Regions from separate parts of the Actinotalea fermentans genome, predicted to be linked through region 1. Evidence: riboswitches for the same ligand, from Rfam matches in the RefSeq annotation. Region 1 holds a riboswitch; each other region holds the start of a gene.
The links. Region 1 has a riboswitch for cyclic di-GMP ahead of AFE02nite_RS07910 (DUF7793 family protein). Riboswitches for the same ligand answer to the same signal wherever they lie in the genome.

Region 1 (7,787 bases):
CGCGCATCCGGCCCGACGGTGCGCCGGGTGGGCCCGCCGCGGAGAGCGGTTCCGGCGTGTGGTTCGACTTCGCCGTGACGCACGACCGGGCCCGCGTCACCGAGGCCGCGCTGCTGCTGCTCGAGCGGCTCAGCGTCCGGGCCAGGTGACCCGGTCGGCGGGGCCGACCTGGCCGTGGCGGTCCCTGCCGTAGAGCACACACAGGCCCTGGCCCCGGCGCTTCGCGTCGTACATCGCGGCGTCGGCTGCGGCGACCATCGCGTCGACGGTCGGCAGGCCGTCGAGTGCCACGGCGACGCCGACGCTGGCCGTGATCGTGTAGCTGTGCCCGTCGAGCTCGTAGGGCGCCCGGAGCGTCTCGGAGATGCGGTGCGCGACGGCGAGCGCCGCCTCGGCGGTCGCGACGTCGTCGAGCAGGACGAGGAACTCGTCCCCGCCCACGCGCGCGGCGGTGTCGCCCGCCCGCAGGGCCGCGCTGATGCGGTCGGCGACCGTGACGAGGAGCTCGTCGCCCGCGGCGTGGCCGTAGGTGTCGTTGACCCGCTTGAAGTCGTCGAGGTCGAGGAAGAGCACGGCGAAGCCGGCGGAGCGGTTGCTCGCCAGGTGCATGCGGTGGTCCAGGCGGTCCCAGAACGCCGCGCGGTTGGACAGCCCCGTGAGGTCGTCGTGCAGGGCCCGGTGACGGAGCTCCCGCGTGGCGGCCGCGAGCTCGGCGGTGCGATCGGCGACGCGGCGCTCGACCTCCTCGAACGACGCCGCGAGCTCCTCGCCGAGCGAGTTCACGCCGGCGGCGACCGCGTCGACGATGTCGCCGTCCGGGCCGACGGTCGCGCGCGCGTCGAACCTCAGCGCCGCGAGCTCCTGGATCACGCTGACGACCTCTTCGAGTCGGCGCTCCAGGTCCGGAGGGCTCGCAGGGCCTCCAGGCTCCTGCGGCGGAGTCACCCCAGGTACCCCGTGAGCCAGGCGACCGCGGCGTCCTCGTCGTCGAAGAGCCGGGTCGGCGCCTTGGGCCGGTTCACGTTCATGAAGAAGTTGCCCATCATCCGGCTGAGCGGGTTCCCGACGACGATGCCGACGGCGGTCACCACCTCGTGGCGCCGGATGAACTCCAGGCGCCCGGCGCGGTCCTGCGGGCCGGCCTGCCGGACGTCGACCATGAGCGGGGCGGGGCGACCACCCGTGACCTCGGTCATCGCCTCGATCGTCGCGACGGCGTCCTCCAGGCCCGAGGGGACGGGCGGGGACCAGACGAGGCGGACGACGCCGTCGGGCGGCAGCCACATCCGGAACTTGGGGTGCGTGACCTCCGGGCGGCTCATCGCGAGCCCCCGGGCACCAAGGAGGTGCTCTCGTGACTCGCGGGCACGATGGTCACAGGTCCATCCCTTGTTCGGCGGCCCGGCTGACCTCGAGGGCCCCGTGGCTTTGCGTCCCCGCCTCGCGGCGGGTTTGCCTTGTCGTCGCTCACCTTCCTTATCGGCTCACGAGGGCGCCGTGATGAGGAAATGCCGGGCCCGACGGGGCGCCGACCGGGCTGTCGACGCCCCGCCGGGGGGACCGGCGGCAGCGCTCAGCCGCAGGCCACGCCTCCCAGGGCGACCGCGCTCGGCGCCGGTGACGACGGGCCGTTCGCGACGAAGCCGACCGTGACGGACGCGCCCGGGGCCAACGACGGCGACCACGCCGGCGCGGAGACCGTCACCGTGCGGCCGGACTGCGCGAAGGTGCCGTTCCAGCCGTTGCCGATCGTGACGCCGTCGGGCACCGAGAAGCTCAGCGTCCATGGTGAGACGGCGGCCCCGCCGTCGTTGGTCACGGTCACCGCGCCCTGGTAGCCGCCGGGCCACGCGTTCGCGATCGTGACGTCGGCACTGCAGGTCCCGACGGGGTCGGGCTCGCCCGGGTCGCCGGGGTCGCCCGGGTCCCCGGGGTCGCCGGGGTCGCCGGGGTCACCGGGGTCGTACGGCCGGGGCTGCGGCGGCACGAGGGAGTCGGCCAGGATCGCGTACTTGCGCTGGTTCACGGTCTGCCAGTCGTCGCCGACGATGCCGCCGGTGTCGCCGGAGTTCGGGTTCCACGACCAGTACGTGAACGACGTGCCCTTGGTGTCCATGTAGTCCATGAGCGCGGCGAGCCACTGGGCGTCCTGCGGGTCGGCGAGCGTGCTGCCGAACTCCCCCACGAGAACGGGGGCGATGTCGTCGGTCTGCAGGTAGCCCCAGAAGTGCTCCCACACGTCCGGCAGGTTCGCCGGGAAGTCGGGGTTGCGGGACGTGTCGAACCACGGCTGGCGGTCGTAGACGGACAGGCCGTAGTCGTGCGCGGAGTAGACCAGCCGGTTCGCGTGCTGCAGGCGCACCGGGTCTTCGCGCGCCCCGGCGAGGTTCCCGCCCCACCAGGTGCAGCCCATCGGGTCGTCCGGGATGTCGTCCCACGAGTTGGCGGTACCGCCCGACAGGCAGCTCACGCCTTCGACGACGATCAGCCAGTCGGGGTTGACCTGGTGAATGGCGTTGCCGATCCGCTCGGCGGCGAGCCGCCAGTCGCGGGCGGGGTCGCCGCAGCCCCAGCAGGCGCCGGTCGCTGCGGGATCGGTGCCCTCGGCGTGCGGCTCGTTGAACAGGTCCGCACCGACCACCGTCGGGTTGTCCGCGTAGCGCTCGGCGAGCAGCTGCCAGTCGGCGATCATGCTGGCCTCGGACACCGTGGGGGTGTACCAGAGGGGCGTCTGGCCGGCGGCGGACGGGCGGTGACGGTCGAGGATGACGCGCATGCCCAGGTCGCCGGCCTGCGCGATGACCTTGTCGAGGATCTCGAGCGGGCTCAGGCCCAGCAGGTCGGGGTTCACCGAGCTGTTGATGCTGGTCGCCTGGGCCCCCGGCCGCAGCGCGTCGCCCGCGAACGGGACGCGCAGCGTGTTGAAGCCGAGCTCGGCCATGTGGGCGAGCTGGTCCCGCCACGGCACGGCGGACCACAGGCCGTGGAAGGTCTTGTTGTCCGTCTCCATGCCGAACCAGTTGATGCCGGTGAGCCGGACCTCGGCGCCGGTGGCGTCGAGGATGCGGGCGCCGTCGGTGTGCAGGTACCCGGTCCCCGTGCCGACGGCGGCCGCGGCCGCGACGGGTGCGGCGGGCGCCGCGCCGGCCGTGCCGATGGCGCTGGCCATCGGACCGGCCGCGAGCGTCCCGGCGAGGAGCGCCAGCCCGGTGATCGCCCCGGCGAGGCGCGGTCGACGGCGTCGTGCTGTTCTCATGACCACTCCTTCAGCGCGCAGGCAGTCGTCGGCGGGCGCGACGGGCGCTCGTCGGCCTGGCACGACCAGCCATGCAAGCGGGAAGGAGGGGCGCCGCGGAGGGCCCGAAACGTGTAAGTCCTGCGGTCAGCCGGCGTCGGGCACGGCGGCCGGCTCCGGCGCGCGCCACACGCGGTACTGCGGCGGGAACACCCCGCGCGGCTCGTAGTGCGCCCACATCACGCGGTCGAGCAGGAGCTCCACGAGCGGCGTCTGCGCACCCGGCGTGAACGGGCACGCGGCCACGGCGGCCTCGCGCAGCGCGGCCTCGTCGCGCACGACGGCGTGCCCGGCGACCATGAGCTCGTCGTCGACGTCCTCCGAGCCGGTCGAGTGCAGGGCGTACCGCCCGTCGCGCTCGAGGTCACGCAGCTTCGGGGACGGCTCGATGAAGGCGAACAGCGAGCCGGAGGCCCAGACGGGCATGATCGGGTGGATCCGCGGCGCCCCGTTCGCGCCGACGGTCGCGAGGTAGCCGAACCCCTGCCCGGGCACCGTCAGCAGCGCTCGCGCCGCCTCGGCGACCTCAGGTGCGGACTCGGCGAACTGCCCCCATGTCGTCATGCGGGGATGCTCGCACCGTTGATCATCAACCCGCCAATCTCCGCGCCTGCCGTCCCCGCCCCCGTCCCCGCGCCCATCCCGCGCTCCGTCCCCGCGCCCATCCCGCGCTCCGTCCCCGCGCCCATCCCGCGCTCCGTCCCCGCGCCCATCCCAGAAGTCGCACCGCTCACGGAGGCCGTGTTCTCGCGCGACGGCTCGCGGAGGCGGGGACACTTCCGAGAAGTAGTTGCCGCGGAAAGCAGTTCTGAGAACAGTCCCCCCGCCGCGGCCGTCGCACCGGCACCAACAACGACTCGAACCTGCAACCGGCGCGGTCCAGCTGCCCCGCTCACGGCCGGCGGGTCAGCGACTGAGGCCCTGCAAGCGGGGGACGCAAGGAGCACGGGGCACACACGACGCACGGGGCACGCAAGACGCACGGGCACGCAAGGAGCACGGGGCACGCGAGGAGCGGGAACGCTTCTCAGAAGTAGTTGCTGCGGAAAGCAGTTCCGAGAAACCTCCCCGGCCGTCTGCCGCACCACCGCGCGAACCCACAGCGGATCGCTGAGCCGGTCAAACGCACAACGGATCGCCGGGCGGCAGCGCCCACAGCCGCCACAGCACCGACGCGCGGCATCCCGTGCGCGAAGGGAGGATCCGTGCGGCGCCGCGTCGGGCCGGCGGAGGCCCGATGCGGGAGGGCGTGGTGGGAGCCGAGGAGGACGTGGTGGGAGCCGAGGAGGACGTGGCGGGAGCCGAGCGGGGCCAGGTCGAGGACGGGTCCGAGGCGATCACGGCGGAGGACGACGCCGAGCTGTGGCGCCTGGAGCGGGCTCGGCAGGGCTGGGCGGAGCTCAGGGACGCGACTCGCGCAGCGCGCGAACGGAAGCGCGCCCGCCACCTCTGGCTCGACGACGGTGACGACCCCGCAGACGACGGCGACGCCCCCGGACGTGACGGCGCCAACCTGCAGGGCGGCCATGACGGCCCCGCGGACGACGATGGCGACCTGGCGCGGACCCGGCGGTGGCGCATGACGGCGTCTGAGGCGACGACCTGGGGGGCGCTCGCCGCTGTGCTCACCGCACTTCCGGCAGCCCTGGACGTCCAGCTCCGCCAGGACGCGGGCATGCGCCTCGTGGAGTTCCGGGCCCTCGCGTGGCTCGCGACCGCCCCTCGGCAGGCAGCGCAGCTGGCGGTCCTCGCGGAGGCCCTTGCCATCAGCCAGTCCCACGTGTCCCGTGTCGTCGGCCGCCTCGAGCAGCGCGGCTGGCTGCGGCGCGTCGCCGACCTCGACGACGGGCGCGGGATGCGCGCCGAGCTCACCGCCACGGGCCTCGACGCGGTCCGTGGCGCCGCACCCGAGCATCTGCGCGAGGTGCGACGACTCGTCGTCGGCGGCCTGCCGACCGCGGACCTCGCACAGCTGGAGCAGACGAGCCGCCGCATCCTCGAGGCCGTCCGCCCTGGGTATTGCCTCCGCCTGCCGTACTAGCGCGGGCGCCACCCATCCCGGTGCAGGCGCAACCTGGAGCCCCTCACCCGCGGGCGTCGGCGGCGAGGGCCTCCGTGAGCAGCGAGACCAGGGCCTCGAGCTGCACGTCCGTCGACGCCGACCCCTCCTCCTCGGCCGCCGCGCCGTCGAGCGCCCGGGCGGCCAGGCCCGACTTCGCGTCGATGAGCTCGGCGATCTTCGAGTCGATCGTCTGCGCTGCGATGATCCGCCACGCGGTGACCGGCTCCGACTGCCCGATGCGGTGGACGCGGTCGATCGCCTGCGTCTGCTCGGCGTCCGTCCAGGACAGCTCGGCGAGCACCAGGTTCGAGGCCACCTGCAGGTTCAGCCCCACGCCCGCGGCGAGCAGCGAGCACACCACGATCTGGACCTCGGGGTCCTTCGTGAACGCCGCGATGGCCTTCTCGCGCGCCTTGGGCGTCTGGTCGCCGCGGATCGACGTGTAGCCGATCCCCCGCTCCGCGAACGTCTGCTCGGCCGCGTCCATCACGTCGACGTGCTTGGCGAAGAACACGACCTTGCCCACGTTGCGCGCGAGCTGGGCGGCGTAGTCCGCGGCCAGGCCGGCCTTGGCCTGGCCGATGCGACGCACCATCGTGAAGACGTTGTCGCCCGTCTTCTTGTCGCTGGAGTCCTTGAGCTCGGCCGCCGCCACGCGCCGCGCGAGCTGCAGGTCGATCCCGACGACGTCCGCGCCGTCCGGCCGTGCCGCCAGGGCCGCCCGGTAGCGGCCCACCAGCCGACGCGCGAGCGCCTCCTCCGACGCCCGGATCGAGCGCCCGATGGCGCCGTCGAGCTCCACCGGCAGGTCCGCGACCCGGCGCGCGGGGATGTCGGCCGCGACGTCGACCTTGCGCCGACGCACGATGCCCATGTCGATCACCGAGCTGCGCGCAGCGGCGGAGAACCCGGGATCCGCGGGCGTCAGCCCGGTCTCCTCGAGCGCCGTCATGAGCGCGCCGAGCGGCTTCTCGTCGTCGATCCAGCCGAGGAACTGCCAGATCGCCCGGAAGTCCTCGATGTCATTGATGAGCGGGGTGCCCGTGAGCGCCATCATCAGCGGGCGCGCGGTCCGGGTGCGGAGCCGTTCCGCGAGCGCGAGCACGTTCTGCGAGCGCTGGGACGCCTTGTTCTTGATGAAGTGCGCCTCGTCGACCACCATGCCGCGGAACCCGTGGTCGCCCAACCAGCCCACGTGCCGGTCGAGGATCTCGTAGTTCACGATGACGACGTCCGCGAACGCGTCCACGCGGTCGCCGTCCCCGTGCACGACGGTGGCCCGCCGCAGCGGCGTCCACATGCCCACCTCGTGCGCCCAGTTGGTCTTCACGACGTTCGGCACGACGGCGAGCAGCGGGAACGCGTTGGCGGCCTGCGCGGCCAGCAGCGCCTGCGCCGTCTTGCCCAGGCCCGGCTCGTCGGCGAGCAGGAAGGTGCGATGCCCGCGCGCGGCGGCCGCGACCACCTGGGCCTGGTGCACCATGAGCTCCCGCCCGAGCGGGGCGGACACGAGACGCCCGTCGGGCAGCGGCATGCGGGCCGGCGCGCCGGGCCCGGCCACCTCGAAGGAGCGGAACAGCGGCTCGAGGAGCTCCCAGCCCGCGAGCCGGCGGGCCCGGGCGGCCCGGCGCTCGGCCGCGGCCTCGAAGTCCGGCTCGAGGAAGGGGTTGGCGAGCTGGCGCGCGAGCACGGACCGCGGCACCACCCGGTGCTCGGCGGCGGCCGCCGGCGCTGCGGACGCAGCGGGCTCGGCCGGGGCGGGCGCCTCCTCGGGGGGCTCCATCCCGCCCTCGCGCATGAGGGTCGCCTTGTAGGCGCGCGCGGCGTCGGACACGCGGGCGTCCTCGGCGAGCTGGGCCAGCAGGGAGGTGTCCCGCACGGCGATCCGGGCGAGCATCGTGGCGACACCGTCGAGCCGCTTGAGCTCGTGGTCGCGCTGAGCCGCGGTGAGGGACGCGTCGGTCATCACGCGGGTCCGCTCCTCGCGCACCAGGAGGGCGACGACCTGGAACTTCGTCCGGACGGCGGCGCGTGTCGGGGGGCGGCGGACCGCGTTGTCGACCTCGCGGGCGACCTGAGCCAGGACGGGGATGATCCCCTCCTCGTCGGCGGGGCGCCTGCGCTGCGCGCCCCCGGCGGCGCGCTGGGCGCCGCCACCGGCACGCCCGCGGCCGGACCGGCGCTGGCCTGGTCCTGACACGTCTCCTCCTTCGAAGCGTCGACACCGCGACGGCGACGGCGGCGTGGGCTGCGTCACGACCGCCCGGGACTCGTGGGTCCCGACGACCCGTGCTGCAGTCAGCCCGGGGACGAGCGCTCGGATCGAGCGTCTGGTCACCGCGCAGCGTCCCCCCGCGCGCCGCCCGCGGGCGATGCTGACGCCGGCCGCGGGATGTCTCCGGAGCCACCACGGGGAACGCGACCCCGCGT
Region 2 (7,787 bases), on a different contig from region 1:
TCGATCTCTACCGTGCCGGCGACCACTACGTGCTGCACGTCGACCTTCCGGGCGCCGACCCGGGCAGCGTGGACGTGAACGTGGAGGACCGCACCCTGACGATCCGCGCCGAGCGGACCGCCCGCACCGAGACCGACCTGCAGTGGCTGGCGCGGGAGCGCCCCACGGGCACCTACGTCCGTCAGCTCACGCTCGGTCGCGGCCTGGCGCTGGACCGCATCACGGCCAGCTACGCCGACGGCGTGCTCACGCTGACCATCCCGGTCGCCGAGGAGGCCAAGCCACGGCGCATCGAGGTGCGGCGCGCGCACGAGGCCACCGCGATCCATGCGGGCGACCAGCCCCGCGCGGAGGTCTCCGGCAGCTGACGCCGGGCGTCGCTCACCGGTCGAGGCAGGCGGCGATGCGCCGTCCTGCCTCGACCACGAGCGGGCGCGGCATCGCGAGGTTCACCCGGACGTGCCCGGCGCCCGCCTCGCCGCACAGGGCGCCGTCGGTCAGCGCGACGCCCGTCGTGCGCCGCAGCCAGGTGCCCAGCGGCTCGGCCCCCGGACCGGCGCCCGTGGGGAGGGCCGCGAGGGCCTCGCGCAGGTCGAGCCAGGCGAGATAGGTCCCCTCGGGCATCCGGTACCCGATGCGCGGGTCGACGGCGAGGCCCTCGGCCAGGGCATGGCGGTTGCCGTCGAGGTAGCTGAGCGTGTCGGCGAGCCACGCGCGACCATGCGTGTAGGCGGCCGTGTTGGCCACCGCGCCGACGGTCGACGCGCCCTCGGTGAGCAGGTCGTCGTGCCGGCGCCACGTCTCGAGGTCGGCGTCGTTGGTGAGCACGACCTGCGCGCACTTCAGGCCGGGGATGTTCCAGGCCTTCGACGCGGACACCCCGGTGACGGTGTGCGCGGCGGTCGCGGGCGAGACCGAGGCGTAGGGGACGTGCCGGCCCGACCCGTGCACCAGTGGGGCGTGGATCTCGTCGGCGAACACCCGGCCGCCGTGCCGTTCGACCACCTCGGCGAGGGCCTCGAGCTCGGCCCGCTCGGCGACGCGGCCCGTCGGGTTCTGGGGGTTGACCAGCACGAAGAGGTGCCCGCCGGCCCGGAACGCGGCGTCGACGGCGTCGAGGTCGAGGGTCGGGCGGCCGACGGCGTCGCGCGCCATCGGGACCTGGATCACCTCGCGGCCCCAGACCGCAGGGGCGGTGACGAACGGCATGTACGCCGGCGTCGGCAGGATGACCGGCGAGCCGGGGCGGGAGAAGAGGTCGATCGCCAGGCGCAGGCCCTCGGTCACGTGACCGACGGGGCGCACCCGCGCAGGGTCGAGGTGCCAGTCGTAGGCGTGCCCGGCCCAGGAGGCGAAGGCCTCGCCGAGCGCGGCGCGCACGGCCGGGGGCAGGTAGCCGAGCAGGCCGCGGCCGACGGCGTCGTGCACCGCCTCGAGGACCACGGGGGCGACGCCGAGGTCAGACTCGGCCACCCAGGCGGCGATGTCCGCCGGCATCCCGGTCCACTTGAGGCTGCCGCGTGCGCGCAGGGCGTCGGGGTCGAGGAGGTCACGAGGGTCGCTCATGGGCGCACCGTATCGGTCGCGCACGGAGCGGTCGGAGCCCTGGGTCCCAGGGACACCGGAGGCGCCCCCGGCCGGGTGGCCGAAGGCGCCTCGGACGGCCGTCGTGGCCCTCGGGTGGCCGGTGTGCCGGGTCAGTGCACCTCGCCGCGCCAGGCGCCGGTCTCGGTGCCGCGGGACTCGATGAACTCCTTGAAGCGACCCAGGTCCCGCTTGACCTGCATGTCGTCCGCGCCGACGAGCGCACCCGCCTTCTCGGTGAGGGACTCGGTCTCCCAGTCGATCTGCACCATGACGCGCGTGGTGTCGGGGGAGAGGCGGTGGAACGTCACGACGCCCCCGTGGGTCTTGCCGTCGACGCTGCGCCAAGCGACGCGCTCCTCGGGGATCTGCTCGGTGATCGCGGCGTCGAACTCCCGCTCCACGCCGCCGACGGTGGTGCGCCAGTGGGTCATCTCGTCGGTGAGCTGGTGGACCTCCTCGACGCCGCTCATGAACTCGGGGAAGGTCTCGAACTGCGTCCACTGGTTGTAGGCCGTGGCCACCGGGACGTTGACGTCGATGGACTGCTCGACGGTCGGCATGTCAGCCACCTCCGCGTGAGAGATTGACGATCGGTCGCTGTCCACGCTAGGTGTGGGGAGGCGGACCCGCCCGTCGAGCGGGGTCGCCGGTGGGCGTTGTCCCCGGCTCGGCCGGGGTTACTCCGCACGGGTGAGCGGGTTGTGCCAAACGGGTGATCTTTCGCCACGCCGGGGTTCGATCCTTGGTCAATGTCCGGTTTTGTGGCACCCTGTCCATGTCAGCGAAAAGGGCAAACCCACCGCGAGGTGGGGACGCAAAGCCACGGGACCCTCGAGGTCGGCCGGGCGAACCGAACGACAAAGGAGAGCGCACATGTCGCCTCAGACCCCAGCCAAGGCGAACCGCACCGAGACGCCTGGCGCACTGCTCACCCCCTCCGAGGTGGCGAGCATGTTCCGTGTGGACCCCAAGACCGTGACCCGCTGGGCCAAGGCCGGCAAGCTCTCGGCCATCCGCACGCTCGGCGGTCACCGTCGCTACAGCGAGGCGGAGGTCCGGAGCCTGCTCACCGGCATCCCCGCCCCGCGCGACACGGACTTCTGATCGGGACCGACGTCTGATCCCCCTTCCGCGCACGCGGTAACAGCGGCCGCACGCGCGGACCTGCACCTCCACGAGCCCCCCTGGTGACCCCCGGGGGGCTCGTGCGTTGTCCGGGCGGCGGGCGCGAGCGAGCCGGCTTTCCGCACGGTGACCCACCGCCGCATCGGGAAGGGCGAGGGGTTGACTCTGTGCGAATCTGTGCGAAAGTGGCGCCGTACCCCGTTAGTCACGGTCGATTATGTGCGAATCGCGCGCTGTCGGGCCGCGTACGGGGTACCGGGGCGGGCGACGACGCCCCCTCGCAGGCCTGAGTCGAAGGGGACCCATGACGCCACGACCACGCTCCGCGCGCCTGACGGCGCCGATGCGACGCCTCGCCCCCGCCCTCACGGTGCTCCTGACCCTCGGAGCGCTCGTGCCGGCCGCAGCGGCGGTCGCCCAACCGCCGGGCGGTGCGGCGAGCTGGCCCGTCAACGGCCCGGGACAGATCCGTGCCCGGCTCGTCCTCGAGGAGGGTGACCTCTCGCTCGAGGTCCGCCGCCGCAGCTCGGAGGTGATGACCGTCGAACAGCTCGGCCTCGTGACGGACCGCGCCGACCTCAGCACCGGCCTGCGCGTCGAGGGGCGGACGACCCGCCCGGTCGACGAGACCTACTCCATGATCGCCGGGAAGGCCCAGGAGCGGCGGTACCGCGCGACGGAGTCGGTCTTCGACCTGTCGACGGAGGACGGCGCGCAGCTCGAGCTGCGCGTCCGCGTGTCCGCCGACGGCGTGGCCTACCGGTACGTGCTGCCCGAGGACGCCCGGCACGTCGTGCGCCAGGAGACCGGGCGCTGGGTGTTCGCGGCGGACGGGACCGCCTGGAACCAGACCGGGTACCAGCCGAACTACGAGGCTGACTGGACGGAGCGGAGCATCGCCGGGAACGTCGCCGGTGACCTCGCGTTCCCGGCCCTCTTCCAGACGGGCGACACCTACACCCTGCTGACCGAGGCGGCCGTCGACGGTCGGTACGCCGGTTCGCACCTGGTCCACGAGGCGGGCTCGCTCGCCTACGGCCTCGGGCTCTACGGCGGTGAGCCGGTCACGCACGACGGCCCGCTCGAGACCCCGTGGCGCGTCGCCGTCGTCGGCGGGCTGGACACGGTCGTCGAGTCGACGCTCGTCGACGACCTCGCCGACCCGAGCCGCCTGGCCGACACGAGCTGGATCGAGCCGGGGGTGTCGAGCTGGAGCTGGATGACCGACTGGGGCAGCCCGCGCGACGAAGCCCGGCAGCGCGACTTCGTGGACCTGTCGGCACGCAACGGGTGGGAGTACGTCCTGCTCGACGAGGGGTGGAGCGCCGACTGGGTGCCGAGGGTCACCCGCTACGCGAACGCGCGCGGCGTCGACACGATCGTCTGGTTCCACAGCCGCGACCTGTGGACGCAGGAGCAGCGCGACCACTGGCTGCCGCTCGTCAAGGAGTGGGGGGTCGCCGGGATCAAGGTCGACTTCATGGACTCCGACAGCCAGGCGACGCACCAGTGGTACGACGACGTCCTGGCCGACACGGCGCGCCACGAGCTGATGATCAACTTCCACGGCTCGACGCTCCCGCACGGGCTGCAGCGCACGTGGCCGCACATCATGAGCTACGAGGCCGTCCGCGGCGCCGAGAACGGCATCTCGTCCGCGCGCTCCCTCACCGTTCCGTTCGCGCGCGGCGTCGTCGGCTCGATGGACTGGACGCCGGTGACGTTCTCCCGCGGGAACGGGAACTCGTCTAAGGCGCACGAGCTCGCGATGAGCGTCGTCTACGAGTCGGCCTGGCAGCACATGTCCGACAAGCCGGAGAGCTACGCGGCGGAGCCGATCGCCGAGGAGTTCCTGCAGAACCTGCCGACCGTCTGGGACGAGACCCAGCTGGTCTCGGGCGAGCCCGGCGAGCACGTCGTGCTGGCGCGCAGGTCGGGTGACACCTGGTTCGTCGGGGCGATGCGCGCCGGTGCGCCGGCGTCGCTCGAGATCCCGTTGGCCGTGCTGGCCGACGGGCCGTGGATCGTGCACACGATCAGCGACGCCGGCGGCGACGGGTCCGTGCTCGCGGGTGACGTGGCGACCCTGACGTCCCGTGACGTGGTCCGCGTCACGACGGCGAGCAACGGGGGAGCGGTGGTCGTCGCCTGCCCGGCGACCCCGGGCCGGACCTCGTGCTGGACGCCCGTGGAGCCCACGGCGACGCTGGACGTGACGGTCACGCCGACGGCGGCGGAGCTCGAGGTGGGCGACGTCGTCGAGGTCAGCGCCCGGGCGGTCGTCACCTCCGGGAGCGGCACGGACGTGGTCTTCGGGCCGCGCGTGCCGGCCGGGTGGACGCTCGACGGCGCGCCCGTCACCCGCGACGCCATCGCCACGGGCGACGTGCTCGAGGGCGCGTGGCGGCTGACGGTCGGCCCGGAGGCCGTGCGCGGTGACGTCGAGGTCGCCGTCGGGGCGGCGTTCACGTCCGGCGGGCGCGACGTCTTCGCCGCGGAGGGGATCGACGTCTTCGTGGCGCCCGACGCGCCGACCGGGGCAGCCTGGCTGTCGGACCTGCCGTGGCTCGAGGACGCGTCGGGGTGGGCCAGCAACAGGCGTGACGCGGCGAACGCCGGCACGCCCCTGACCATCCGCGGCACCGTCTTCGACAAGGGCATCGGCACCCACGCCCCGAGCACCGTGACGGTGTGGACGGGCGAGCAGTGCTCCGTATTCCGTGCCGTGGTGGGCACCGACGACGGCGTCGAGAAGCCGCAGGAGAGCTCAGCGGCCTTCCGTGTGCTCGGCGACGGGCGGATCCTCGCCGAGTCACCCGTCCTGCGCGCGACCTCCGACCCGTACGAGATGGTGGTGGACGTCCGCGGGGTGGACCGGCTCACGCTCCAGACGACCGACGGCGGGGACGGCAAGAACAACGACCACACCGACTGGGGCGACGCCCGCGTGTGGTGCGGTGACGCCGAGGGACCGCAACCCCCGGAGGAGCCCGCCGGACCGACCGGCACGCCGTACGTCAGCGACCTCGAGTGGACCGGCGAGTCGAACGGCTACGGCCCGATCGAGCGGGACATGTCCAACGGGGAGGCGGCGCGGGGCGACGGTCGTCCGCTGACCATCGCGGGCGCCGTCTACGCGAAGGGCATCGGCATGCACGCCACGGGCCAGCTGACCGTGTGGCTCGGGCGTTCGTGCACGGTGTTCGAGGCCGTCGTCGGGATCGACGACGAGGTCTCCCAGAGCGGGTCCGTGCGGTTCGAGGTCTGGGGCGACGGCGCCCTCCTGGCTCAGACGGGCGTCGTCACCAGTGCCGACGGCGGCGTGCCGATGGCGGTCGACGTGTCCGACGTGCGGCGGCTCACGCTTCGGGCGCACGAGGCCACGAACGGCAAGAACTTCGACCACGCCGACTGGGCGGACGCCCGGCTCGTCTGCGCGGACGGCTGATCCGCTGGTCGCGGTCGCGCCCCGGTCACACCGCCGGCCGGGGCGCGGCCGCGACCTGCCCGCCCAGCGGCAGCGTGGTCGCGACGAGCACCTCGTCCACGGCCGCCTCGAGCGACTCCAACGCCGCTGCCGGCAGGCCGTCGTCCGTGACGAGGACGTCCACGTCCTCCAGCGCCGCGAACGTGCCCATCCCGACGAGTCCCCACTTCGAGTGGTCCGCCACCACGGCCACGCGCTGTGCCGACGCCACGAGGCTCCGGTTCATGTCGGCCTCGAGCAGGTTGGGCGAGGTGAACCCCCGGTGGGCGTCCATGCCGTGGGTGCCGAGGAAGACGACGTCGAGGTTGATGTGCCGCAGGCTGCCGACGGCGACCGGCCCGACGAGCGCGTCCGACGGTGTGCGGACGCCCCCGGTCAGCACCACCGTGCGCTCTCCCGGTTGTCCGTCGAACACCTCCGCGACCCGCACGGAGTTGGTCACGACGGTGATGCCGTCGACGCCGAGCAGGCGGTGCGCGAGCGTCCACGTCGTCGTGCCCGCCGAGAGCCCGATCGCCGAGCCCGGGCGCACCAGCGTGGCCGCCAGGGCGGCGATCGCCTCCTTCTCCGCCAGGTCCCGGACCAGCTTGGACTCGAAGCCAGGCTCGTCGGTCGTCGAACGGCCGGGGAGCGTGGCGCCCCCGTGCACCTTCTGGACGGTGCCCTCCTGGGCGAGGTGGTCGAGGTCGCGGCGGATCGTCATCGCCGACACGTCGAGCTCGCGCACGAGATCGGTGACGCGGACGCTGCCGTGGGCGCGGACCATGTCACGGATCAGCGCCTGGCGCTGGCTGGCGAGCACCGCCGCTCCTCTCCGCCTCGCACGGCACGATGCCGCACCAGCGTAGGTGCGCGACGGCTCAGATGTGGTGCGCCCCGGCCCGGGCGGGGTGGGGCGCCCAAGGGCCGGTGCCGGTCACCCGGCGGTGGCGGTCGCGTAGTCCGGGAGGAACACCGGGATGTCCCCCCAGGCGGACTCGGTGCTCGATCCGTTGCTCAGCTCGACGCCGATCCGCGCGCGGTACGTCGCGGCGGGGAGGGCGCCCGTGCCGTCCGGGCAGGCCGCGAACTGGGTGCTGAGCTCGATCCGGCCCTCGCTCCCGCTGCCGCCACCCTCCGAGCCCGATGTCATCGTCACCGGGACGGACGCCGGGGGCGGCGTGGTGGGGACGGCGACGACGACGTCCTGCTCCGAGACGAGCCACAGCCCGACGACGGTCGCCGCCACCGATTGCCCGCTCCAGTCCTCGCCGGTGATGGCCGACCAGCCGAGGTCCAGCGGCACCATGACGTCGCCGTCGATACCCCCGCCGTAGTCGCCGACCCAGAGGTCGGGGGAGGTCTCAGCAGGCGCCGGGACGACCGTTCCGCAGGCCTCGAGCCCGGGGATGGCGGGCGCCTCGGGCTCCTGCGTCACCGAGGGGGCCGCGGTGGGCGTCGGCGTCGGTGTGGTGCTCGGCGTCGGCGTCTGCGTCGCCGGGGAGGAGGGCGAGGCGACGACCGGATCGGCGCCGTCGTCGCCGCCGGCAAGCGCCACGGCGGCGGCCACGCCACCGACGACGAGAAGGACCGCGGCCGCGAGGACCGC
Region 3 (7,787 bases), 130 kb from region 1:
CCGCGGGCGGGGGCGGCATCGTCATGGACGCGGACGGCATCGTCACCCCGCCGGCCGACGCGTCGGAGGAGTGGCCGGTCGGCGCCTTCGGTGACGCCGTCGTGGTGACCGTGTACTCCGACCCGATCTGCCCGTGGTGCGCGGTGTTCGAGGAGGCCGCGATGCCGGTGCTCGACGAGATGCGGCTCGCCGGCGAGGTCGTCGTCGACCACCGCGTGGTCGGCAACCTCGACAACCAGTCGAGCACGCGCTACTCGACGCGCGCGGCGCAGGCGCTCTACACCGTCGCCGACCTGGCGCCCGACGCCTACCTCGACTTCGAGACCGCGCTGTTCGCCAGCCAGCCGGCCGAGGGCACGGCGGGCCTGAGCGACGAGGAGATCGCGAACATCGCCCGGACCGCCGGGGTGCCGGAGGAGGCCGCCGCGGCCATCGCGGACGGCACGTACACCTGGTGGGTCGGCCAGGTCACCGACGCGGCCCGCAACCTGTACGACGGGCGTCTGGCCACGCCGTCGATCCGCCTCAACGGCGAGCCCCTCGGCGACACGGTCGACTGGCGCGTCGAGGAGGCGCTGCGCCAGGCGATCGACGACGCCCGCGGCTGAGGCACCCTGGCAGACTGAGGGGCCGGGCGATGCGTCGCCCGGCCCCTGTGCCGCCTTAGCTCAGTGGTAGAGCACCCGCCTTGTAAGCGGACGGTCGTCGGTTCGAATCCGACAGGCGGCTCCGAGATGTGTGACCTGAGTGACGTGCAAAATGACGGGTGATGGCACGGCTCGACCGCTCCAGAATGCGCCGTCCGATGCGCGGCGCGTCGCAGACCTCGCCCCACGCGCGCAGAGGGCGAGGCGGCGGAAAGAACGACATGGGTTTCGAGCGGGTGAAAAGCGGTTCCGTGAGCGGGTGAAGAGGCATTCGTGTGCCCCACCAACGGGCGGAATCCATCACAATCGAAGGTGACTCGCACGCCCGGTTCCCTCCCCAGGTTCCGGTGCGCGAGCGGCCGGCCCCCACCGGCGACCCCCCGCTGCGGGCTACCCACCCGCACCCGACAGAAGGACACATCCATGGCTTCCACGCGCCGTAAGGCTGCCGCCGCCGGTCTCGCCGTCATCGGCATCGCCGGTCTCTCCCTCGCCGCTGCTGCCACCCTGGACGTCAACTCGGCCAGCCTCAGCGCCGGCAGCACGATCGTGACCAGCTGCGACGACGCCGTGAACCTCACGTACACGGTCGTCGGCGACGAGGTCACGCAGGTGACGGTCAACGACGTCGACAACGCCGCCGGCAAGTGCCTCGGCCAGCAGGTCGGCGTGACGGTGCAGGACGTGAGCGGCGGTGCTGAGCAGACGGTCGTCGCCGGCAGCACGGCCTACACCTTCACGCTCGAGTCGGCCGTCTCGGTCGAGTCGGTGGTGTCGGCGGCCGTCGTCATCCACTGACGTCGTCGAGGCCCACGGGATCGTGGTCGCACGTGAGGGCTCAGAGCAGGGCGGCGCGGCAGTGCCGCGCCGCCTGCTCGGGCTCGCCACGAGCGCGCTCTGGCTCGTCGGGGCTCTCGTCGTCGGGTGGCTCCTGTGGCCCAGCTCGCTGGGCGGTTGCACGACCCTGACGATCGTGTCCGGTCACTCGATGGAGCCGACGTACTACACGGGTGACCTGGTCGTCTCCCGGTGCGGGCCCGTCGACGTCGGTGACGTCATCGTCTACACGCCGCCCGACGTGGGCGGCGCGAGGGTGATCCACCGCATCGTCGACGGCAACGCCGACGACGGCTGGGTGGTCCAGGGTGACAACAACGACTTCCTGGACCCGTGGAACCCGAAGGGCGACCAGATCCTCGGTTCGGCGGTGCTGCACCTGCCGCAGGTCGGGAAGTTCGCCTCGATCCTGCTCAGCCCGCTGACCTGGATCTCGCTCCTCGTCATCGCGCTCGCCGTGGTCGTCTGGCCGGGCAAGCCCGAGGACGAGGACCCGGAGACGGACGGCCAGGACGAGGACGGCGAGCTCGCCGCTCTGGTGGCCGACGCCGAGCGAGAGGTCGCCGAGGCCGAGCCCGATGCCGAGTCGGACGAGCCGCCGGTGACGGCGCTCGTCTGACGTAGCGCCAGGACCGAGCACCAGCACCAGTACTGCACTCCCCCCACCGCCCCCCGCGCACCGCGGGAGGGCGCCTGAGACACCGCCCCGAAGGAGGCCCCGTGACGCGCAGTCCGCGCCACCCGGCGGGCCTTCGTGCTGCCTGGCGCAGCCTCGGGACGACCACTCCCCGCCCCCGCCGACTCGCGGCCGTCGCGGTCGCGGCGGTGGCGACGCTCGGCCTGGGGGCGGCCTCCGCGGCGAGCCTCGGCGTCGTGAGCACGTCGCTCGCCGCCGGCTCGGCCGCCGTGACGTCGTGCCAGAACCAGGCGCCGGTGACCGCCGCCCTGGTCAGCCAGCCGACCGGCTCCGGCTTCACCACCACGGCCGTCGACCTCAGCGGCATCAACCCCAACTGCGTCGGCCAGCAGTACCGGCTCAGCGTCATCGGTGCCTCCGGCCCGATCGTGGAGGTCACGGGCCAGGTGCCCTCGACCGCGTTCAGGACCGGCTCGTTCCCGGCCGTGGGCACGCGGTCGATCGTCCGCGTCGACGTGGTGATGCACTCGTGAGGAACGCGCTCCGGGCGGGCATCGTCCTCGCCGTCTCGACGGTCGTGGCGGCGACGGCCGTCGTCGTCGGCAACGCCGCCCAGCTCCAGGTGAACGGCGGGCAGATCTCGGTCGCGTCCGCGACGAACCCGTGTGCCGGGCAGACGCTCGCCGTGACCACCGATGCCGTCGCTGGCACGGCTACCTGGATCGAGGTGACGACGCCGGCCACCTGGCCGTCGGCGTGCGTCGGCAAGCGGATCGACCTGATGGTCCTCGACGGGGCACAGGTGCGGACCGCGAGCATCGCCTCCGCACCGGTCGCGGGCACCGTGACGCCGCTCGATCTCAGCGGCTCCTTCACGCCGCCGTCGACCGGCAACCCCGTCTCGGCCGTCGTCGCGGGGTGGTCAATCGCCACCACGTGGACCTACTCGCCCCAGCCGCCGGTGACCGGTCCGATCACCCCGGGGACCCCGGAGACGGATCTTCGCTCGGTGACGTGGACGTCCGTGGTCGTCGGTCAGCAGTTCTGCGTGGACGTCACCGTCTCGACGACGAACCAGACGTCCCAGAAGGACTGGGCCGTCGACCTGAACATCGGTCAGCGGCCGTTCAACGGGGCAACCTCGGGCTACCAGATCCAGGGTGCCGACGCCCAGAAGGTCGCGTTCGCCGCGAACCCTGATGCGGGCAAGGTCACGATCGTCGGGACCGGCAACTACAAGAAGCTGCGCAGCACCGACCCCGCGCTGTCGTTCACCGTCTGCCACTACAGCACGCCGGCCCCGCAGTACGACCCGGCGCTCACCTACACGGTGATCCAGGGGCCCGTCACGGGGAACCCGTGGAACGCCTGCGTCACGACGTCGGTGTCGGTGACGGGGACGCCGCTCTTCTACGCCGGCTGGCGCGCGGACGTCGAGATGTCCGCAGCCGTCGCCCTCGCGAACACGCCTCCGAACACGTATCAACGCGTGTACGCGAGTGGAGGGGCCTACACCCTCCAGCAGCTTCCGGGGAACGTCTGGCGTGTCAGCGGAAGCCACTGGGGCAACTACGGCATCCGCGACGGGCAGGGCATCACCTTCACGCTCTGCGCGGAGTGATCGTCCGCGCGCCTGCCCCGCCGCCCGTGCTCAGCCGACGGGCTCCAGCGTCGGTCGCTTGGGCGCCCTCGCATCGCCGGACGAGCGTCCGTGCAGGCGTCGCGCGAGCCACGGTGACGCGTGCGTGCGCAGCCACGCGGCGTCGGCGCGCACGCGCGCGGCCCGCGGGAGCGGGGGCAGGGGCGCGAGCGGGTCGTCCCAGCGCTCGTCGTCGGGCGGCAGGCCGAGCGCGACGAGCGCGGCCTGCGCGACCCGGCGGTGGCCGTCCGTCGTGAGGTGGATCCGGTCGTCGGCCCACATGCGCCAGTCGTGCAGCGAACGCATGCCCCACATGTCCAGGACGTGGGCGCCGTGCCGGTTGGCGATGGTCCAGACGTGGGCGTTGAAGACCGCCGTCCGGCCGCGCGTGCGGCGGATCACCGGGCTGTGCACCGTGTCGAACCCGGTCGCCAGGAGCACGTCCACGCCTGCGGCGCGCAGACCGGCGACCGCGCCCTCCAGCATCGCCGCCAGGGCGTCGGGGTCGACGCCTGGGCGCAGGATGTCGTTGCCGCCGCCGACGAGGCTGACCAGGTCGGGCCCGAGCTCGACGGCAGCCGGCACCTGCTCGCGCACGATCGGGCCCAGGAGCCGGCCCCGGACGGCCAGGTTCGCGTAGCGGAACGGCTCGTCGTCGCGGCCGTCCCCGGCGCCGCCATCGGCCGCGGACCGCTCGGCGAGGTGCGCGGCGAGCAGGTCGGCCCAGCCCCGGCAGGGGACCTCCACGAGCGCGCCGACGTCGCCGGCCGACGCGCGGACGGCCGGGTCGACGCCGTCCGGCACGTCCCACAGGCCCTCGGTGAACGAGTCCCCGAGCGCGACGTAGCGACGCCACCGTGGTGTCCCCCGACCCGTCGGCGTCCCGTGTGAGGCGGCCGTGCGGGTGAAATCCACCCCGGCAGTCTGCCCCTTTGAGCACGAGGCGGGCCAATCCGGACACGGCGTCCGGGTGAAGGGCCTGGACGCGACGGCCCCGGACGGTCATCCTGAACAGGTCAGCGATAACGGCAAACCCACCGCGAGGTGGGGACGCAAAGCCACGGGACTCACGTAGTCAGCCGGGCTACCGAACGACAGGGTTCCGATGAACGCCAACTGGCAGTGGACCAGCCCCCCGGCAAGGCGCCCCTCGCGGCATGCCTTCGCCGGCTTCCACAACACACCTTAGGCCCCACGGGGCACTCGCCTGCGTGCGCGCAGGTGGCACCGGACAGGAGGTCCGGAGCACAGGTGCAGAAGCCAGGAAGCAATCTCAGGAACCCATGGAGGGGTACCGGATGAACACCCGAGCAGCACGAAAGGTCGCAGCGGTTGCGCTGGTCGGCCTTGCTGCGTTCGGCGTGCGGACCGCGTCCGCGGCCGGCGCCGCTGGGGATCCGCTCGAGATCCTCGTGGGTGGTAGCGAGAACGAGCAGTGCAGCTCGTCCTCGGTGTCAGTGGACTACGACGTGGCCTACGACGCCACACTGATGGGATACGGCGTCACCGCCGCCCTGCTGTCGGGGCTGGATGCGCGGTGCGAGGGATGGGACGTCACTGTCTCCCTCAACGGGCCCGGGGGGGCCACGCTCGCCGAGATGACCACGGTGGTGGCTGGGGAACAGGTTCGCGTCGAGGTGCCGGCGACCTCGCCGGTGTCAGCCGAGCACGTGGCCGGAGTGGCCGTCGTGCTCAGCGGTGCGGAGGCATAGCCCTCACTCGTGGCCGGCGGTGGGACGTGGGGACGGACCGCCGCCGGCCGTTGGGGGAGCCTGACGGCACCAGTCGACGGGGCCCGCGCCCTGGTCGGCCAGCAGCGCGTTGACGCGCGAGAACGGCCGTGAGCCGAAGAAGCCGCGGTCGGCGGACATCGGGCTGGGGTGTGCGCTCGCGACGACGGGCACGCCCCGCAGCGCCGGGGCGACCTGCTGCGCGTCCCGCCCCCACAGCACGGCGACCAACGGGCCGCCGCGCTCGACCAGCGCCGCCACGGCGCGGTCGGTGATCTCCTGCCAGCCCAGGTTCCGGTGCGAACCGGGGTTCCCCTCGCCCACGGTGAGCACCCTGTTGAGCAGCAGCACGCCCTGCTCGGCCCACCCCGTGAGGTCACCGGTCGGCCCAGGGTTCCCGCCGACGTCGTCGGTCAGCTCGCGGTAGATGTTCTGCAGCGAGCGGGGGAGCGGGCGCACGTGCGGTGCGACGGAGAACGAGAGCCCCACCGGGTGTCCCGGCGTCGGGTAGGGGTCCTGCCCGATGACGAGCACGCGCACCTCCGCGAGGGGGCGGGCGAAGGCGCGCAGGACGGCGTCGGGCGCGGGCAGGTAGCGGCGGCCGGCAGCCACCTCGGCCCGTAGCGCGTCGCCGATGGCGCGCAGCCGCGGCTCGACGGGCGCGAGAGCGCGGGCCCAGTCCGGTGCGACGAGCTGGTCGAGCGGGAGCCTGGGCACGTCGGGAGAGTAGCGCCGGCGCCCGGGACGACACGCGCGCTAATGACACGCGTGTCATTAGCCGACTACCATGGGGACACCCGAACGTCACGCAGCACACGCCAGCACGCGACCGGCACCACGCCCCCTCAGGGCGCCGCCGGCGGTAACGGAGGACCGATGGACAGCCCGCTCGCCGCACTCGCCCCCGTGGTCTCGCCCGCGGCCGGGCTGTCGGAGCGGGACCAGCAGATCATCGGCTTCGAGCGGCAGTGGTGGAAGTACGCGGGCGCCAAGGAGCAGGCGATCCGCGAGCTGTTCGGGATGTCGGCGACGCGGTACTACCAGGTGCTCAACGCCCTCATCGACTCGCCGGCCGCCCTGGCGTACGACCCCATGCTCATCAAGCGTCTGCGGCGGATGCGCACGTCCCGTCAGCGAGCCCGTACCGCGCGGCGGCTCGGGATCGACGCCTGACCCCGTTTCCCGCACGCTAGCCTGTCGGGCGTGAAGCCGGGCTCCTATCCGTATCCCCCCGACGAGTTCGACGCCGCTGCACGAGCGGGTGGTCCTCGGGGTGTCCACCGGGCTCCGCGGTCGCGCTGGAGCCGGTGGTGGCCGTTCCTCGTCGTGCTCGTCGTCTTCCCCGCGCTCGCGTACGCCGCGGTGACCGTGCTGTCCGACTGGGACGGCCTGTCGAGCAGTGACAGCGGCACCGAGGCTCAGCCGCCCGCCGACGACGAGCCCGCGGACGACCCCACGCAGGCGGAGGAGACCCCCGCCGCGACGCCCACCGAGACGGCCACTCCTGAGCCGCCCCCGCCGCCGCCGCTCGACCAGGCGCGGCCGGTGGACGTCTTCAACGCGACGAACCGCTCGGGGCTGGCCGGCAACGCGTCCGACCGGCTCGAGGCCGCAGGGTTCACCGACGTCTCGGCGCTGAACTGGGACGGTGACGACCCGGCCGCCTCGGTCGTCTACTACGCCACGGCCAACGACATCACGACGGCGCAGCTCGTCGCCCAGACCCTCGGGATCGCCCAGGTCGTGGAGTCCGCGACGGACGCGCCGGAGGGCATCGTCGTCGTCCTCGCCACGGACTACCAGGCCACCTGAGGCCCCTCGCCGCCGGCTGCAGCCGTCGTCCTCCCCGGGAGGGCGGCGGCTGCTTGCACTCTCGGGGTCCGAGTGCCAATAATCGCCTTAGCACTCTCGATGCGAGAGTGACAACGCACGACCGGCCGACGGTGAGGTCCGGAGCGCGGCGGGACCTGACCGCCGCCGCCCTGGTCCGTCCGTCGCGGGCACCTCGGCCGACTCATCCGCCACAACCGGAGGATCCATCCGAATGGCCAAGATCATCGCCTTCGACGAGGAGGCCCGTCGCGGTATGGAGCGGGGCATGAACGCCCTCGCCGATGCCGTCAAGGTCACGCTCGGCCCCAAGGGCCGCAACGTCGTCCTGGAGAAGAAGTGGGGCGCCCCCACCATCACGAACGACGGCGTCTCGATCGCCAAGGAGATCGAGCTCGAGGACCCGCTCGAGAAGATCGGCGCCGAGCTCGTCAAGGAGGTCGCCAAGAAGACCGACGACGTCGCGG

Region 2: another riboswitch for cyclic di-GMP. It lies ahead of AFE02nite_RS00410 (BldC family transcriptional regulator); the one in region 1 lies ahead of AFE02nite_RS07910 (DUF7793 family protein).
Region 3: another riboswitch for cyclic di-GMP. It lies ahead of AFE02nite_RS08530 (hypothetical protein); the one in region 1 lies ahead of AFE02nite_RS07910 (DUF7793 family protein).

The regions. Positions count from the first base shown of each region.
Region 1 covers NZ_BJYK01000004.1:136,981-144,767, forward strand. The annotation lists gene AFE02nite_RS07900 (sensor domain-containing phosphodiesterase) at 1-149, shown strand, start outside; gene AFE02nite_RS07905 (GGDEF domain-containing protein) at 130-870, opposite strand; gene AFE02nite_RS07910 (DUF7793 family protein) at 942-1,322, opposite strand; cyclic di-GMP riboswitch class I at 1,393-1,467, opposite strand; gene AFE02nite_RS07915 (cellulase family glycosylhydrolase) at 1,574-3,256, opposite strand; gene AFE02nite_RS17350 (pyridoxamine 5'-phosphate oxidase family protein) at 3,383-3,859, opposite strand; gene AFE02nite_RS07925 (MarR family winged helix-turn-helix transcriptional regulator) at 4,533-5,336, shown strand; gene AFE02nite_RS07930 (DEAD/DEAH box helicase) at 5,380-7,557, opposite strand.
Region 2 covers NZ_BJYK01000001.1:87,882-95,668, forward strand. The annotation lists gene AFE02nite_RS00395 (Hsp20/alpha crystallin family protein) at 1-368, shown strand, start outside; gene AFE02nite_RS00400 (MalY/PatB family protein) at 382-1,566, opposite strand; gene AFE02nite_RS00405 (SRPBCC family protein) at 1,698-2,147, opposite strand; cyclic di-GMP riboswitch class I at 2,367-2,441, shown strand; gene AFE02nite_RS00410 (BldC family transcriptional regulator) at 2,461-2,691, shown strand; gene AFE02nite_RS00415 (NPCBM/NEW2 domain-containing protein) at 3,017-6,160, shown strand; gene AFE02nite_RS00420 (DeoR/GlpR family DNA-binding transcription regulator) at 6,186-7,001, opposite strand; gene AFE02nite_RS00425 (hypothetical protein) at 7,116-7,787, opposite strand, start outside.
Region 3 covers NZ_BJYK01000004.1:265,331-273,117, reverse strand. The annotation lists gene AFE02nite_RS08565 (DsbA family protein) at 1-608, shown strand, start outside; tRNA gene AFE02nite_RS08560 (tRNA-Thr) at 658-729, shown strand; gene AFE02nite_RS08555 (hypothetical protein) at 1,071-1,445, shown strand; gene AFE02nite_RS08550 (signal peptidase I) at 1,468-2,103, shown strand; gene AFE02nite_RS08545 (hypothetical protein) at 2,205-2,654, shown strand; gene AFE02nite_RS08540 (hypothetical protein) at 2,651-3,742, shown strand; gene AFE02nite_RS08535 (SGNH/GDSL hydrolase family protein) at 3,773-4,675, opposite strand; cyclic di-GMP riboswitch class I at 4,778-4,852, shown strand; gene AFE02nite_RS08530 (hypothetical protein) at 5,044-5,472, shown strand; gene AFE02nite_RS08525 (uracil-DNA glycosylase) at 5,476-6,207, opposite strand; gene AFE02nite_RS08520 (DUF3263 domain-containing protein) at 6,367-6,663, shown strand; gene AFE02nite_RS08515 (LytR C-terminal domain-containing protein) at 6,694-7,302, shown strand; gene groL (chaperonin GroEL) at 7,535-7,787, shown strand, end outside.